3 regions of the Clostridium hominis genome follow, and region 3 is predicted to be linked to each of the others. Evidence: riboswitches for the same ligand, from Rfam matches in the RefSeq annotation. Region 3 holds a riboswitch; each other region holds the start of a gene.
What was found. A riboswitch is a leader RNA that binds a small molecule or an ion and turns the genes downstream of it on or off. The one in region 3 is predicted to bind cyclic di-GMP.
Positions count from the first base shown of each region.

Region 1: linked by a shared signal. The riboswitch ahead of H8S20_RS03110 (NPCBM/NEW2 domain-containing protein) and the one ahead of H8S20_RS19120 (flagellar basal body protein) in region 3 are both predicted to bind cyclic di-GMP.
Region 2: linked by a shared signal. The riboswitch ahead of H8S20_RS03150 (NPCBM/NEW2 domain-containing protein) and the one ahead of H8S20_RS19120 (flagellar basal body protein) in region 3 are both predicted to bind cyclic di-GMP.

Region 1 covers NZ_JACOOO010000004.1:289,883-294,887, reverse strand. Annotated here, with positions in the region: gene H8S20_RS03120 (nucleoid-associated protein) at 1-10, shown strand, start outside; gene H8S20_RS03115 (hypothetical protein) at 48-1,562, shown strand; cyclic di-GMP riboswitch class I at 2,250-2,334, shown strand; gene H8S20_RS03110 (NPCBM/NEW2 domain-containing protein) at 2,512-5,005, shown strand, end outside.
Region 2 covers NZ_JACOOO010000004.1:306,584-311,588, forward strand. Annotated here, with positions in the region: gene H8S20_RS03150 (NPCBM/NEW2 domain-containing protein) at 1-3,562, opposite strand, end outside; cyclic di-GMP riboswitch class I at 3,783-3,867, opposite strand; gene H8S20_RS03155 (hypothetical protein) at 3,970-4,329, opposite strand; gene H8S20_RS03160 (Gfo/Idh/MocA family protein) at 4,490-5,005, opposite strand, start outside.
Region 3 covers NZ_JACOOO010000047.1:89,933-94,937, reverse strand. Annotated here, with positions in the region: gene fliE (flagellar hook-basal body complex protein FliE) at 1-192, opposite strand, end outside; gene flgC (flagellar basal body rod protein FlgC) at 203-607, opposite strand; gene H8S20_RS19120 (flagellar basal body protein) at 613-936, opposite strand; cyclic di-GMP riboswitch class I at 1,161-1,244, opposite strand; cyclic di-GMP riboswitch class I at 1,414-1,497, opposite strand; gene H8S20_RS19115 (flagellin N-terminal helical domain-containing protein) at 1,688-2,542, opposite strand; gene fliT (flagellar protein FliT) at 2,654-2,983, opposite strand; gene fliD (flagellar filament capping protein FliD) at 2,995-4,506, opposite strand; gene fliS (flagellar export chaperone FliS) at 4,517-4,900, opposite strand; gene csrA (carbon storage regulator CsrA) at 4,926-5,005, opposite strand, start outside.

The DNA.
Region 1 (5,005 bases), on a different contig from region 3:
AGATAATTAATTCGTTAATATACTGATATTAGGGAGGAGGGAGTTCTATGAATTATTATGAAAAGATCGATAAGTACATAAAATGCTTGTTTTATCAAGAAAATTTAAATTACACAGAAACCAATAATGAAATAAAAGTATTGGGTAGAAGTAAATTAGAAGATAAAAAGGATTTTATAAAGCTTTTAAGAGAAATTTTTAGTAGTGAAATAAAAGAATGTTTAAAAATAATAATAGAGAATGATGTTCTTCCTATAAATATAAAAGCGTATCCTGATATTGAAAGATTTATGGATGATATAAATAGAGAATATAAGGTTGATAGTATTAGTATTAAAATCAATAAGAGGGAGCTAAAAGGTAAATATATTAATGAATATAGTTTTATAAATAAAACTAACTTTGAGATATATTATTCACAACAAAGATTAGAAGAAAAAATAAAAGCATCAAAGTGCTATTTAGAAGATTTATTATATGAGGACAAATATTCAATATTTCTAATATTAAATGAAAGGTGCTCATTAATTTATAATGGGTTTGCAATAATTAGTGCGGATAATTTAATTGAAGAAACAATACAGGCAATTTCAATGAAATATAAAGAAACACAGGAAGTTAGAAAAGAACAAATAAGACAAAGAAATGAATTATCAAATTGGATTGATGGAACAAAGTGGATCACTCCAAATGATCTTTTTGCTGATATAGAATATATAGACAATAATATAGCAGAAATTATTGTACATTTATGTACAGATTTAATTATTAAGTCGCTTGCAAATATTACTATAGATACTAATGGAGAAGTAAAAAGTATTTTTATTGCAACTAAAAGAGCTGAAATAGAGTTTAAGGCAACTGAATACTCTATAAATTCAATGAAAAATTTATTTAAGTTGTACACTTGGGTTTATTCAAATTCATCTGCAGATAAAATTAATTTTGTAAGGAATATTATTGTTAGTATTGTTGTTGCAAAATGTCAAGGAAATATATATAACTTGATATTGAAAAATAGTGATTGGCTAGTAGTATCATCTAAAGACTCATATGATGAATTTATTGAAGACTCAATAGAAAAATATTTTGAGTCTAGATTTACATTAATTGATAGGATAAAGAATAATATTAATAGTGTTAATGAAAAGATAGATGAACTTATGATGAAAAATAGTAGTAATGCTCTAGCATTTGTAGCAACTATTGCAACAGGATTATTAACATATTCATTAGAGGACAATTCAAGTTTGAAAATAATGAAAGTAATAATGCTTGCATACTGTTTTGTTTTAATAATTAATATATTTTACATTATTCCAAATATAAAAAGACAATTTAAGCAAATAGAAGAGGAGTATCTATTCAATATACATAAGTATAATGAAAAATTTAGATTATCAGAACCTTTAGAGATTGAAGAAAAGCATTTTGGTGAAAATAAAAAAAATATTGAAAAAACATTTTGTATAATGAATATAACCTATTGGATAATTAGTTTAGCTATTTTATTTTTAGTGTTTAAAGATGGATTACTAGAAAATATTATAAAGATAATTTAGAAAGAGTGTATATGAACTATTTTTTTATGAAAAATAAGAAATAAGTTTATACAATAAAAAATAACAGTATATAACAAGTGAAGATAATTTTATTAATGGATATAAAACAAATAAGTATTAAGAAAATTAACAGAGAAAAGAGTAGAATATTATAATGGGAGTAAATATTAAATAATTTGTAGAAGTATTAGGTAGTGGAATGAATAAAGTTTATGAATTGATTAAAAAGAAGACTTACCTAAATTAAATTTAATATAAGCATATAATTAAGAAGAACTAGATTAGAGGAATATTAGTAAATAATATTTGAGAAATTGTGTAATGAAATCAATATTATTTAGATTTTAGAAGTCGAGGGTATTAATAGTTACGTATCGCCTCCACCAAATAAAACCGTACAGATTTTTCTGCACGGTTTTTCTATTTTATAGAAATAAATTCTTTATAAAAATTAAATTTTGCTTTTAATAATTCATCATAGTATCTACCATTTTTAGGGGGAGCTCTTTGTATTTATTCAATAATAATTCAGCTCTTTTCTTTAGTAGCAAGATTTAATAAATTTATAGTATTGAAGTTAACATCAGGAGCGATAGCAATTAAATAATTTCTTGATATAAATGTAAAAATTGAAAAAGTGGATAATAATTGACAAAAAAATATATAATATGATAGAATTTTATTGAAAAAATTAATAGGCAAACCTATGGAAACGTAGGGACGCAAAGCTATAGGGACTAAGGTTTTAAAACTATGTCAGCCAGTTGCCAAAGAGTACATTATACTTTTTGTTTTAAGATTTATAGTTAGTATTATTGCGTATATTTATATGAAAAATATTAAATTATCAAGTCTGTATTAAGTTACTCTTTTTGAGTAACTTTTTTTTATTCTTAAAGAAAATTTATCTATAATGTACTTCTGAGGGGGAAAATCAGGAGGGGTAAATATGAAAAGAAAAATCGCAGCATTAGTAGCTATGTCTATAGTAGTTACTAATACTATGCCAACAATGAGTGCTTTTGCAGATGAAATTGCAAGAAATAAAGCAACAGGCATAGTAAAGAAAGTAAGCCCAAATATGGTGGTGGAGAATTTCAAAATGAAGGATTATGAAAACTTCACTAAGTATAATGAAGCTTATAGGGTAAATGTAAAATCAATAACTAATAATGGGGGGAAGTACAATCAAAGTGTTATAACTAATGCTATAGATGGCAAGTTAGAAACACACTGGGAAACTGGAATAGAGAATAAAGCAGACTTTAAAAACGAAGTAGAATTTGAATTTGAAAATGTTGAAAAAATAAACAGATTAGCTTATGCTACTAGACAAGATGGGGCGAAACCTAAAGGTTATCCTAAAACTGCACAAATTCTAGTATCTGAAACAGAAGATGGAGATTACAAATTAGTTGGAGAAGTTACAAGCACTAAAGTAACTGGAGATATGGTTGAATTTAAATTTGATACAGTAGAAGCTAAGAAAGTTAAGTTTATATTCTCTGATGTTCATAATGGTTGGGCAAGTGCTTCAGAGTTTTGGTTCTACAAAGAAGATAAAACTTTAGATAAGATGGAAACACTTTTCACTGACAATAACATGAATGAAGTTAGCCCTGATTTTGCTAACTTAGAAGATCTTAAAGCTTTAGAAAAAGAAGCTAAAGATCATCCGTTCTATGCAAACTTCAAGGAAGATATAGATAATGCTATAGCTATATTAGAAGGGGAAGAACTAGAAAGTGGTATAGCTAAAGTATCGAAATTAACTGCATATGATACAGAATATCAAGACGCTTATAATGAAAAATTTATGATATCAACAAATAAAATAACTAAAGTAGAAGCTAATGGTGGAATATATCCAGGTACTAAATATGAATATATGTTTGATGGTGACCCTAATACACATTGGGAAACTACCAAAGATAATAGCACAGATTTCACAAATGAAATAACTTTAACTTTAGATGAAGCACAAGTTATAGATAGATTAGCTTATAAAGCTAGAAGTGTAAATAGCAAAGGATTTCCTACTAAGTTTGAAATACATGTTTCAGAAACTTCTAAAGGAGAAACATTCCAAAAAATAGCCGATGGAGAAGCTAGTGTAACAAGTGACATGGTTGAATTCAAGTTCGCTCCTACAAAAGTTAAAAGAGTTAAATTAGTATTTAACGAATGTAACAGTGGTAGGGCATTTGCTTCAGAAATGAGATTATATAAGCAAGATGAATTAAGTGAAAGGTACGCTACATTATTTACAAATGATAAGAAAAATGAAATAAGTAGTGAGTTTAATTCTATAGAGAAGCTAGAAAAGTTTGATAAAGAATTAGAGCAACACCCTTTATATAATTTATATAAAGAAGGTATAAATGATGCTAGATTAATACTTGAAAATAATAAAGCTACATATGTGGATGCAAGAGTATCTAAATTTAAAGAGTTTGGTTCACCTGAGTTAGCAGAGTATGATAAGACTTATAAAATAGATAATGAGCGTATAGTAAACATAACTACTAACGGGGGTCACTATGCTAATGATGTAATAGCAAGAGCAATAGATGGTAATGTTGAAACTTCTTGGCATTCAAATAGAACAAATAACGAAAGCCATACTAATGAAGTTACTATGACATTAGATAAACTAGAAACTATAGATAAGGTAATTTACACTTCACCTAGAGCTAGAGGATTTGCAGAAGAGTTTGATATATATGTATCTAAAACTTTAGAAGGTGATACTTTCGAAAAGGTTACAAGTGGTAGAGCAAGTAGAACTAATGATTCAGTTTCTATAAAGTTTAATCCAACAGAAGCTAGAAGAGTTAAGTTTGTATACACTAAAGCTTATGAAAACTTTGCACTAGCTTATGAGTTTGGTTTATATAAACAAGACACAATTATAGATAAGATGGATAACTTATTCACAGACGAAACTATGAATACTGTAAGCGAAGAATATGCTAATATGGAAGCTTTAAATAAATTAGAAGATGAAGTTAAAGTACATCCATTCTACGAAGATTTTAAAGAAGATATAGAAAATGCTAAGGCTTTGGTTGAACAAGGAGAAGTTGAAGCAACTGTAAGTAAAACTAAAAAGTTTAACCATTATAACAATAAGGAGTACATGGATCAGTTTGTTATAAATAGAGAGAATATAAAGAAAATATCTAACAACGGTGGACAATGGTCTACTATGAGAATAGATAATGCCATAGATGGTGATTTAGATACATATTGGGAAACTAATACAGCTAATAAAGAAGATTGGAAAAATGAAGTTACTGTAGAATTTATAAATCCGGTAATTATAGATAGAATAGCTTATGGTGCTAGAAAATCAGACAGAAAAGGTTTCTTAGAGGAATTTGAAATTTATGCTTCTGCTACAACAAAAGGAGATAACTTCAAACTAGTATCTACTGCAAAAG
Region 2 (5,005 bases), on a different contig from region 3:
ATACATCATTTTTAGACTCATTATTAACATCAAATGTTAATTTTATATTTTCATTTTCTTTAAGAATATTAACCACTAATTCAGGGTTTTTAGCAAATCCTTCACCTTCATATTCTATATAACTATAATCAGCATACCAAAGTTTTTTGTCTGGTTTTTGATATTTACTTAGTAATTCTTTTGTTTCATCCGAAACCCAGAATCCATGCCTTTCAAAATGCTCACTTAAATCTAACTCTAAAGCTATACTAGAATATTTAGCTAATTGATTTAATTTATCATTTGCTGAATTATTTGAATCTAAAACTACGTCATTTTCTCTGTATTGTTTATTTAATTTTCCCCAATATCCAGGGTATATCATTTCTAACTGCCAGAAAACTGCTAAGTTTTCAAAATATCCACCATTATAATAGTTATTATTATCAGTCGCTATAACATTCTTAAAAACATGACTTTCGAAAGGTATTCTCTTATTCGGCTTATTATAATAATAAGAAGAGTTTTGAGGTATCATATTATTTGTAACTTCACCTATAGTTCTTACCCCTATATCAAGCTTGTGTCCCATTTCATGGTCAACACCCCAGCTACCTACACTAGTTAACATAGATACCATTACATCACCTTGAACACCTATATGTCCGCTAGCTGCATACATATATCCAAATGGCTGAGCAAGTCTTATATTTTCCCTAGTATATTTAATATCATTCTTTTCATTGCTTCCATCCATACCTAAATAATTAAATACAACATCCATATGGTCATTATACATATTTATAGTATTCTTAGGCCCAAATTCTTGATTTATATAAGCCTCATATGCTCCAGTTGCAGTACCTGTAAATACAAGATGTTCTGAAACTATTTCTACAACATCAATCATCTTTCTATCCATTACATTTGGATTAGCTGCTTTATCTTCATCAACTCTTACTTTATAGTCCTTTAAAAGTTCTAAGAACTCTTTCTCATCAGTATTTTTATCCATCATAGGGAACTGCTCACAACCTGAAGCGAATCTTATAACTGGCGCTTTACTTTGTTGTTCTTGTGTATATGGATTTACTATATATACAGCTCCTCCCGGAGTTACATCATGTCTATACCATCCATCATTTTGACTAACAGCTGGAACAGTTATTACATTCTTACCAACATGTAAACTTACCGTTCTTCCCCAACTTGCAAAACTTCCTTCTTGTTGTGAGAACATTAATTGTGGTAGTGGCTGTCCTGGTTCTGCATCTACATACACTGTTACTATTTCTCCAGGTCTAGCTACTATTCCAGTAGGTTGATTGTTGTTACCAAATCCAAATTTTAAATTTCTATTTGCATGTGAATTTCTATCTCCATACTGCTCTGCAACAACAGTTTTCACAGTTTGTAAAGTTCCGTTTACAGCCTCCTTAGCTACTTGTATATCTTTTAAATAAATAGGTGCTAAAGGATGATCCTTAACTTCATTTTCAAATGCTGTTAATTTTTCAATTGTGTTAAATTCTTCTGATACCGTATCCATTAATCCATTTGTAAATAACTTTTTCATTTTATTCGCTACTGCATCTTCTTTATATAATCTTATATCTGAAATCGATGCCCAATTTTCACGAGCCTTATCAAATACAAATTTAACTCTCTTAGCTTTAGTGGTTTCAAACTGCACTTCTAACATATCATTAGTTACTGTATATGAACCTTCTGTTATCTTTTGGAAGTTATCTCCTGTTGGGACTGGAGATATATATATACTGAATTGTTCAGCAAATCCTTTCCCTCCAACTCTAGATTTATATGTTAAGCGACTTATCATTTCTGCTTCTTCTAAAGTTAATACAACTTCATTCTTAAATGAATCACTATTTGGATTCCCAGTTTCCCAATGAGTATTTGCATCTTCATCTATTGCATACTTTATTGAAGAGCTAGAATATTGTCCACCATTATTACTTATACTTAAGTTTTTAACTCTATATACATCATCATATTCATTTATGTGCTCTGTATAGAATGGTTCAAATTTAGATATATTAGCATCTCCACTTTGAACTTGTCCAAATTCTATTAATTCTTTAGCTATACTTAATTTTTCAATATATTCATCTTTAAATGGATGTCCATTTGCTTCTTCTATTAAAGTATTAATAGCTTCAGTTGTTCCAAACTCTGGATTAACTTCATTCATGTTTTCATCCACAAACAATATATCAATTTTCTCATTTAATTTATCTGGCATATATAAACCAAACTCATAAGCTAAAGCCCAATTTTCATAACCTTTTTTATATACAAACTTTATTCTTCTTACTTCTGTTTCCTTAAATTTTATCTGTAAAGTGTCTTTAGTTGTTATATTAGCTGATCCTTCTGAAATCTTTTCAAAAGTATCTCCCTCTGAAGTTCTAGAGCCATATATTTCAAACTCTTGTGCAAATCCTCTAGAAACTAAACTTGTATACATTATTCTATCTATTGTAGTTAACTCATCTAAAGTTATTATTACTTCGTTTGTATGGCTGGATGTATTTTGTTTACCTGAATGCCAATTAGTATTTACATCTCCATCCATAGCCCTTGATATAACATTAGAAGCGTAGTGTCCACCATTAGTTGTTATACTTGTAATCTTATTTAATGGTACTTTAAATAATTCATTATAATTAACTAATCTCTCATCGTTAAATTTCTTGAAATTAGATACTTTAGCCTCTGTAAACTCCAATTTAGTTCCATCCAAAAGTATCCTAGCATTATTTATATCTTCTACTATTTCATTATATAGAGGATGTGAGCTTGCTTCACTATTAAAGGCTTCTAACTTCTCTAATGTATCAAACTCAGAACTAACTTCATTCTTTAACTCATTAGTAAATATCTTGTTCATTTTATCTATTACTATATCTTCTTCGTAAAACCAAAATTCTGATGCACTAGCCCAATCCTGATTTGCTTTCTTAAATACAAACTTAATTTTTTTAGCTGTAATAGTATTAAACTTAAACTGAAGCATATCTCCTGTTACAGAATGGTTCCCAATAGCCATAAGCCTAAAGTCTTCATCTGCTCCTGATAAAGAAGCATATATTTCAAACTCAGTTGGAAATCCTTTTCCCTTAGCTCCATCTTGCCTAGTAGCATAAGCTATTCTATCAATAGATTGTACTTCCTCAAACTCTACCACAACTTCATTTTTAAAAGTTGAAGTGTTTTGTTTTCCAGTCTCCCAATGAGTAGCTAAGTTTCCATCTATAGCTTTATCTATTGAACTAGATGAATATTGCCCCCCATTATTTGAAATAGACTTAATTTGATTTCTTGCAATTTTGTACTGTTCATTATACCCTTCAAAATCGCTATAATTTGTTAAATTAAATTTAGTGACTGTGACTTGATCTACCACCTCTGATTGTAAAGCATTACTTCCATCAGTGTTAAATTCCTCCTTTTCCCTATTAACACTGCTTCTTAATATTTCATCAGCATAAGAATTTATTGCTGGTGAAATATTAGTTACTATCAACGATACCGCTAATATTGCTGATAATTTTTTCTTCATGATATGTCCCCCTTTAAAATTAATAATTTTGTAAGTATAAAATGGCTATTAAGTTTTATACTTGCACAACTAAGGGTTATCACCAAGCCTAAGAACAAAAAAAAACTACCCTATAAAGGGTAGTTGCCATCTATTTTGGACATCACAAGAAATCTACAACTCAGAAATAAATATTTCATTAGCCATAAAATAACTCATAATAAACAAAGAATATTCATTCTTCGGCAACTGGCTGGCATAGTTTTTTAACCTTAGCCCCTTTAGCTTTGCGTCTCTAGATTTCCCTAGATTTGCCATTATTCTTTTTACAAATATATTTTATACTAATTTCTGAGTTTTTTAAACAGTTTTATATAATATATTGTAATTTTTTTCTCTTAATCCCCTTTTTCTTATAAAAAATTGTTTTAATAAGGGAAGAATGGATATGGATATGGGTATGGGTATACTGGATAAATAAATGGATATCTTAATAATTCGAGTCTGTTTATTCCACGCATCGGAAACTTTCTTCGTCTAAACCGTCTATATCTATTCGAACGATTGTGTCCCATAGGTTGCTGACGAGTATTTGTATCTTCATTATCATCAATTACTACATCTTCTCCAACTAGCACTATAATGTCATCATCATCTACCCCTTCAATGATCCCATCACACGTACTTCCATCATTCATTATTAAAACCGCATGATAAGTTAAATATGTCTTACATTCCTCTTTTATTGAATGTAAATCTCTATAAGAACCAACTACCTCTAAAGACATATATTTGGCACCTCCTTTTTAATTAATATGATATTCCTATATGACTCTAGTTGTTCTATATTAGTGAAGTTAAACTTAAAAATAAATTTAAATTTGTTTTTATATCCATATAAAAAAAGAAGAAATTGCTTTAAAACAATTTCTTCTCATAATTCAACTTCTAATTTTTATCAGCCGGATATACAAGTCCTATTTGTCTTCTTGCCTCATCCATTATCTCCATAACATTTTTAGAAAACTCTAAAGAATTAATCTTAGATTCTTTTTCTTCATTTTGTATTATATTAATAAATTCTTCGATTTCATAGCACATATTATGTTGTTCTTGATATCTAGATAAATCCTCAACTCTCCCGTCTCTATATATAATTTTTACAGACCCCATTGTATTTACTCTATCTATTACCATAGTTCCCTCTTCCCCCTGAATCTCTGTAGGAAGGTGTGAGTTAGATATTTTAGAGTATATTACGTTAGCTTCCATATCATCATACTTAAATATTATTGTACCCTCTCCATCAGCTCCTGATTCAAGCATATAGCTACTAGCTTTTACTTCATTTGGTTTTCCAAAAAGAGCTACCATCGGAGCTATAGTATATACACCAATATCCATTAGTGATCCATTTGATAATTCAGGATTAAAAGCATTTAATACTATTCCCTCTTTATACTT
Region 3 (5,005 bases):
ATGCATTGTAATATCATCACCTTTTATAAGGCTTTCTATGCTGTTATCTGCATTTATCTGCTTTTCATTTACATTATTAATCGCATTACTTATGACATCTGAAAAACTCTTTTTCTCATCTATGTTCTTTTCTAAGCTTTGCATTCCTATATTATTTAATAATGAACTTGACCCTATTGATTGTATATTCATAACCTACCCACTACCTTCCTATTTCTAAAGCTTTAGATATCATATTCTTTTGAGCATTTAATGTATCAACATTCGATTCATATGCTCTTGATGCCGATATTAAATCTGACATTTCAACTAGTAAGTCAACATTAGGATATTCTACATATCCTTCATCATCTGCATCTGGATGACTAGGATCATACTCTCTTTTTAAAGGAGATTTATCTTCTTCTACCTTTGTTGTCTTTACACCTAATAACCCTAACTTTTTATCATAATTTTCAGAGAATATAGCTGTTTTTCTTATATAAGCCCCTCCATCTTCTGTTCTAGTAGTTCTTGAATTTGCAATATTGGATGAAATTACATCTAATCTTAGTCTCTCTGCCGATAAACCGCTTGCACTTATTCTCATACCATTAAATATACTCATATTAATTACCTTCCTGTTATCACACTTTTAGCTATTGCTAATTTTGTATTTGTTACACTAACCAATCCGTTATACATAAGTGTATTTGCGGCTTGATTTACTTTTTCATTTTCTAAATCAATATTATTTCCATCTGTTCTTATTGATGTTGACTTATCCTCTTTAACTTCTATCTTTGGACTTTTATTTATATTGTTTAGAGTTTCTTCGAAAGTTACATATTTTCTCTTGTATCCAGGTGTATTTATATTTGCTATATTATTTGCTATAGTCTTCCCCCTAATCTCAGTAGCATCTAGGCTTGTCTTTAAAAGTCTATATATTTCCATATTTACTCCCCTTCTTATTTTCAATTTTTTTAATTCTCTGAATTTTTTAACAAAAAAAATACTACTCCAAAGAGAGTAGTATTCTAAAAAACATTGTATAAGTATCTACTATTAAAACACATACTTTAATAACAATTATTATTAACTTAAATATAATAATAATTATTATAACTATCGTCTAATATTACATAAACAAAGTCTTAAAACAAAAAGTTCACTGACTCCTTGGCAACTGGCTGGCATGATTTTTAATTTTAGCCCCTATAGCTTTGCGTCACTAGGTTTCCCTAGTTTTGCCTATTCAATTTTAAAATTCTGCAAAAAAATACTACTGTCCGAAGACAGTAGTTAATAAAATTCTATTTAAAAGACAAGTATCTATATTAAGTGTAGGATATAATTACCCTTTATACTTAAATATTATAATAATACTTGTATATTTTAACATGAATCTCAAAACAAAAAGTTCACTGACTCTTCGGCAACTGGCTGGCATGATTTCTAATTTTAGCCCCTATAGCTTTGCGTCCTTAGATTTCCCTAAGTTTGCCATATTTAATTTACAAGTATCATTATATACCCTTTTTCTATTTATTTCTATACTTTTCACAATTTTTTTACATAATTTTACCTATATTTAGAATTATTTTTATAATTACACTTTTTTTGTTATTAAACTTTACTTTTTAAACTTATATTGTAATTATATTAAACAAAGGATAAAGCAATTGCTTTACCCTTATAAAACTAATTATCTTAATAATTGTAATACATTTTGTGGTTGTTGATTTGCTTGAGAAATCATTGATTGAGAAGCTTGAGATAAAATATTTAACTTAGATAAGTTAACCATTTCTTTAGCAACATCTACATCTCTAATTCTTGATTCAGCAGCTGTTAAATTTTCACTTGAAGTAGTTAAGTTACTTTGAGTATATTCTAATCTATTTTGAATAGCTCCCATATTAGCTCTACCAGTATTAATATCTTCAAGTGCCGTATCTATATTTTCTATTAAAGTTTGAGCATTTGCATTAGTATCCACAGCCATAGTTGAAGTACCAGTTATGGCACCTGTATCAGTTGCTATAACTAGACCTGTCAGCGTTTCAGCTATATCCTTTAAGTCTACATTATTTATAGTTCTAGTTTCATCAGTAGCTCCAGCTTGAATAGTTGTTGTTGCTGTTGTTCCATTTAAAACATTGATATCATTAAATTTTGTTTCTTGAGCAATTTTTAACATTTCTTCACCTAAGTGATTAATTTCAGTACTTATCTTTACTCTATCTTCTGCTGATAATGTATCATTGCCAGCTTGAACCGCAAGTTCTCTCATTCTGTGAGCTATGTTCCCAGCCTCTTCTAGAGCCCCTTCTTGAGTTTGAACCATAGAGATACCATCTTGAACATTTCTACTAGCTTGGTCTAATCCTCTAATTTGAGATCTCATTTTTTCAGAGATTGCTAATCCTGCAGCATCATCTCCAGCCTTAGTAATTCTTAATCCTGAAGAAATTTTCTCCATTGAGTTTCCTGATAAAGCAGTATTCTTTGTCATTGCATTGTGTGCTGTTAAAGCATTCATATTTGTGTTTACGATCATTGTAAAACCCTCCTTGATTTTTGACGACATCCTTGTCTTTTATATTCTATAAGGCTTAACTTCCTCTTGAAGAACCTTATGTTATATATATCGGTGTATACTTAAAATACTTTATACTTTTTTTGAAAAAATATTTAAATTTTCTTTTTTTATATTATTGTATAATTTATTTCCTTGGATACTAACTTTATATTCCTTTATTTCTTTTTTAGTATCTTGAATTTTTCTATCTAATAATGATTTAATCTCAAGCTCTAAACCTCTTAATTTTTCTCTATCATACAACAGCTTAAAACTTTCTATTTCATCATTAGCTATTAATACTTTTATAAATCCTTCCCGTTCTTCTATTAACAAATCAAATCCTTCATAATCTTCATCTTGTAGAGATTCTAACATAGCTATAGTTAACTCTTTATACAATTTTATTTTACTTTCCATGCTATACTCACCTACTGATTAACGAAATAATTCATTTGTGAGTTAAGCTTACTCATAGTTGCTTCTAATCTTGCAAATTTAGAATATAACTGTTGTTCTTTTGTCTTCATCTTACTCGTTAACTTTTTAATTTGCTCTTCTTGTTTTCTAATTTGTTCAGAATATAAGTTATTAAGATCAGTTGATGTCTTTTCAATACCTGCTTTTTTAGCGAATATACTAGTAGAACTTCCTACATATTTATACATATTAGTTTTTACTTTATCAAATACACCAGTAGTAATCTTTTCTGCTAAATCTCCATTTTCTTGAAGAACTTTTGTAAATTTATCTACATCAAGTTTTATTTGACCTGGTTTATTGTAATTATCAACACTTGTAATACCTATGTCTGATAAACTCTTACCTAAGCTCTCAAAAGGTCCTAGCATTGCACTTTTCATATCATCCATAAAGGCTCTTAGCTCACTATCATTTCTAAGCATACCTTCTTTAGATTTTTTATCCCAATTTTTTATTTCCTCTTCTGTCATTTCCTTTTTCTGAGCTTCTGTAAGAGGTGGATAACCATTTGATTTTTTCTGAGTTACTAAATCGTAAATATCATCCATTATCTTGTTATAATCATTTATAAAACTTTCTAATTTTTCAACTACAGGAGTTACATCTTGAGTTGAAGTTAAAGATGCTTGTCCAACACCATTTAAGTTATATGTTATTCCATCTATATTAAATGTATTTTTACTTTCATTTAATTCTTTAATCACCTTACCTGCACTATCCATTACAATAACTTCTGCATTTTTTCCTTCAGTTTCACTCATCTTCAAAAAGGATAGCGAATCTGAAGTATCTTTATTAACATAGTTACCATCTGCATCTTTTTCAACATCTATAATTTTCAAAGTTGAACTATCACCAGTAGTATTAGATGAAATAGTTAATTTTCCAGTCATATCACTAAAGGAAGCCTTAACTTCTCCTGGAAAACTTTCATTTATTTTATTTATCAAATCACTTACTTTATCATCTTTATTTATTGTAATAACCTTTGATTCTTTACCTTCACCAGTACTTATTTTGAAAGTAGCTCCATCAACTAATAATCCTAATTCTTCTAGAGTACTATCTTTCTTTATAGTTACTCCATTACTTGCACTTGATGCGCTCATAGTTTTAGATGTAGCTAATCTCTTAACATCAAAGTTATAATTAATATTACTTGCGCTTGAACTACCAGTGGCTGTTATAACACTATTATTAGAGCTATTAACAGTGATAGTGTTAAAGCTTTTGCTTCCTAATATGTAATCCTTAGAAGTTACACTAAAGTATTTATCATAAAAACCCTTTACATTTTTAGTTATATCTCTATATGTTTCCTGCTGCCATTTTACCATCTGTTGATTTTGAAATACTTTATCAATTTTACTTTGTTCACCAGTAAGCATATCCTTTATCATCTGGTCTGTATCCATTCCTGTTGCTAATCCTGGTATTCTAACTGAATTTACTGAAGACATACTATCCCTCCTATTTTACTGATTTTGCTATTTTATTTGCTTCATGCCACATATCTCTGATTTCTTCTATTAATGGCAATATCTCATCTATTATAGTCACATCTTTTTTTATATTTGCTATTGCTAACCTTTCTTTAATAAAAGAATATAAATTATGTAAATCTCTAGTAAAATCTCCGGCATTCATATTTAATGTTGAAATTAGTTCAGTATATATATCTTGAACTCTTGTTAATTCTTTATGTGCCAATTGAATATTTTTTTCTTCTATAGCCTTTCTTGCAAGCTTTGTACATCTAACTGTTGCGTCTACTAACATAAGTAATAGGTTTTCCTTTGATGACATATTTATTGAATTTTGCTTATATACATTGTATGGATTTGCAGCATACATCCACTACTTCCCCCTAATTGTTTCTTTATTTTAATAGTTTGCTTAAATCTATCTCCTTGCTTATAGCCTTAATATTTTCTTCTTTAACTTTTTCATACACTTCTT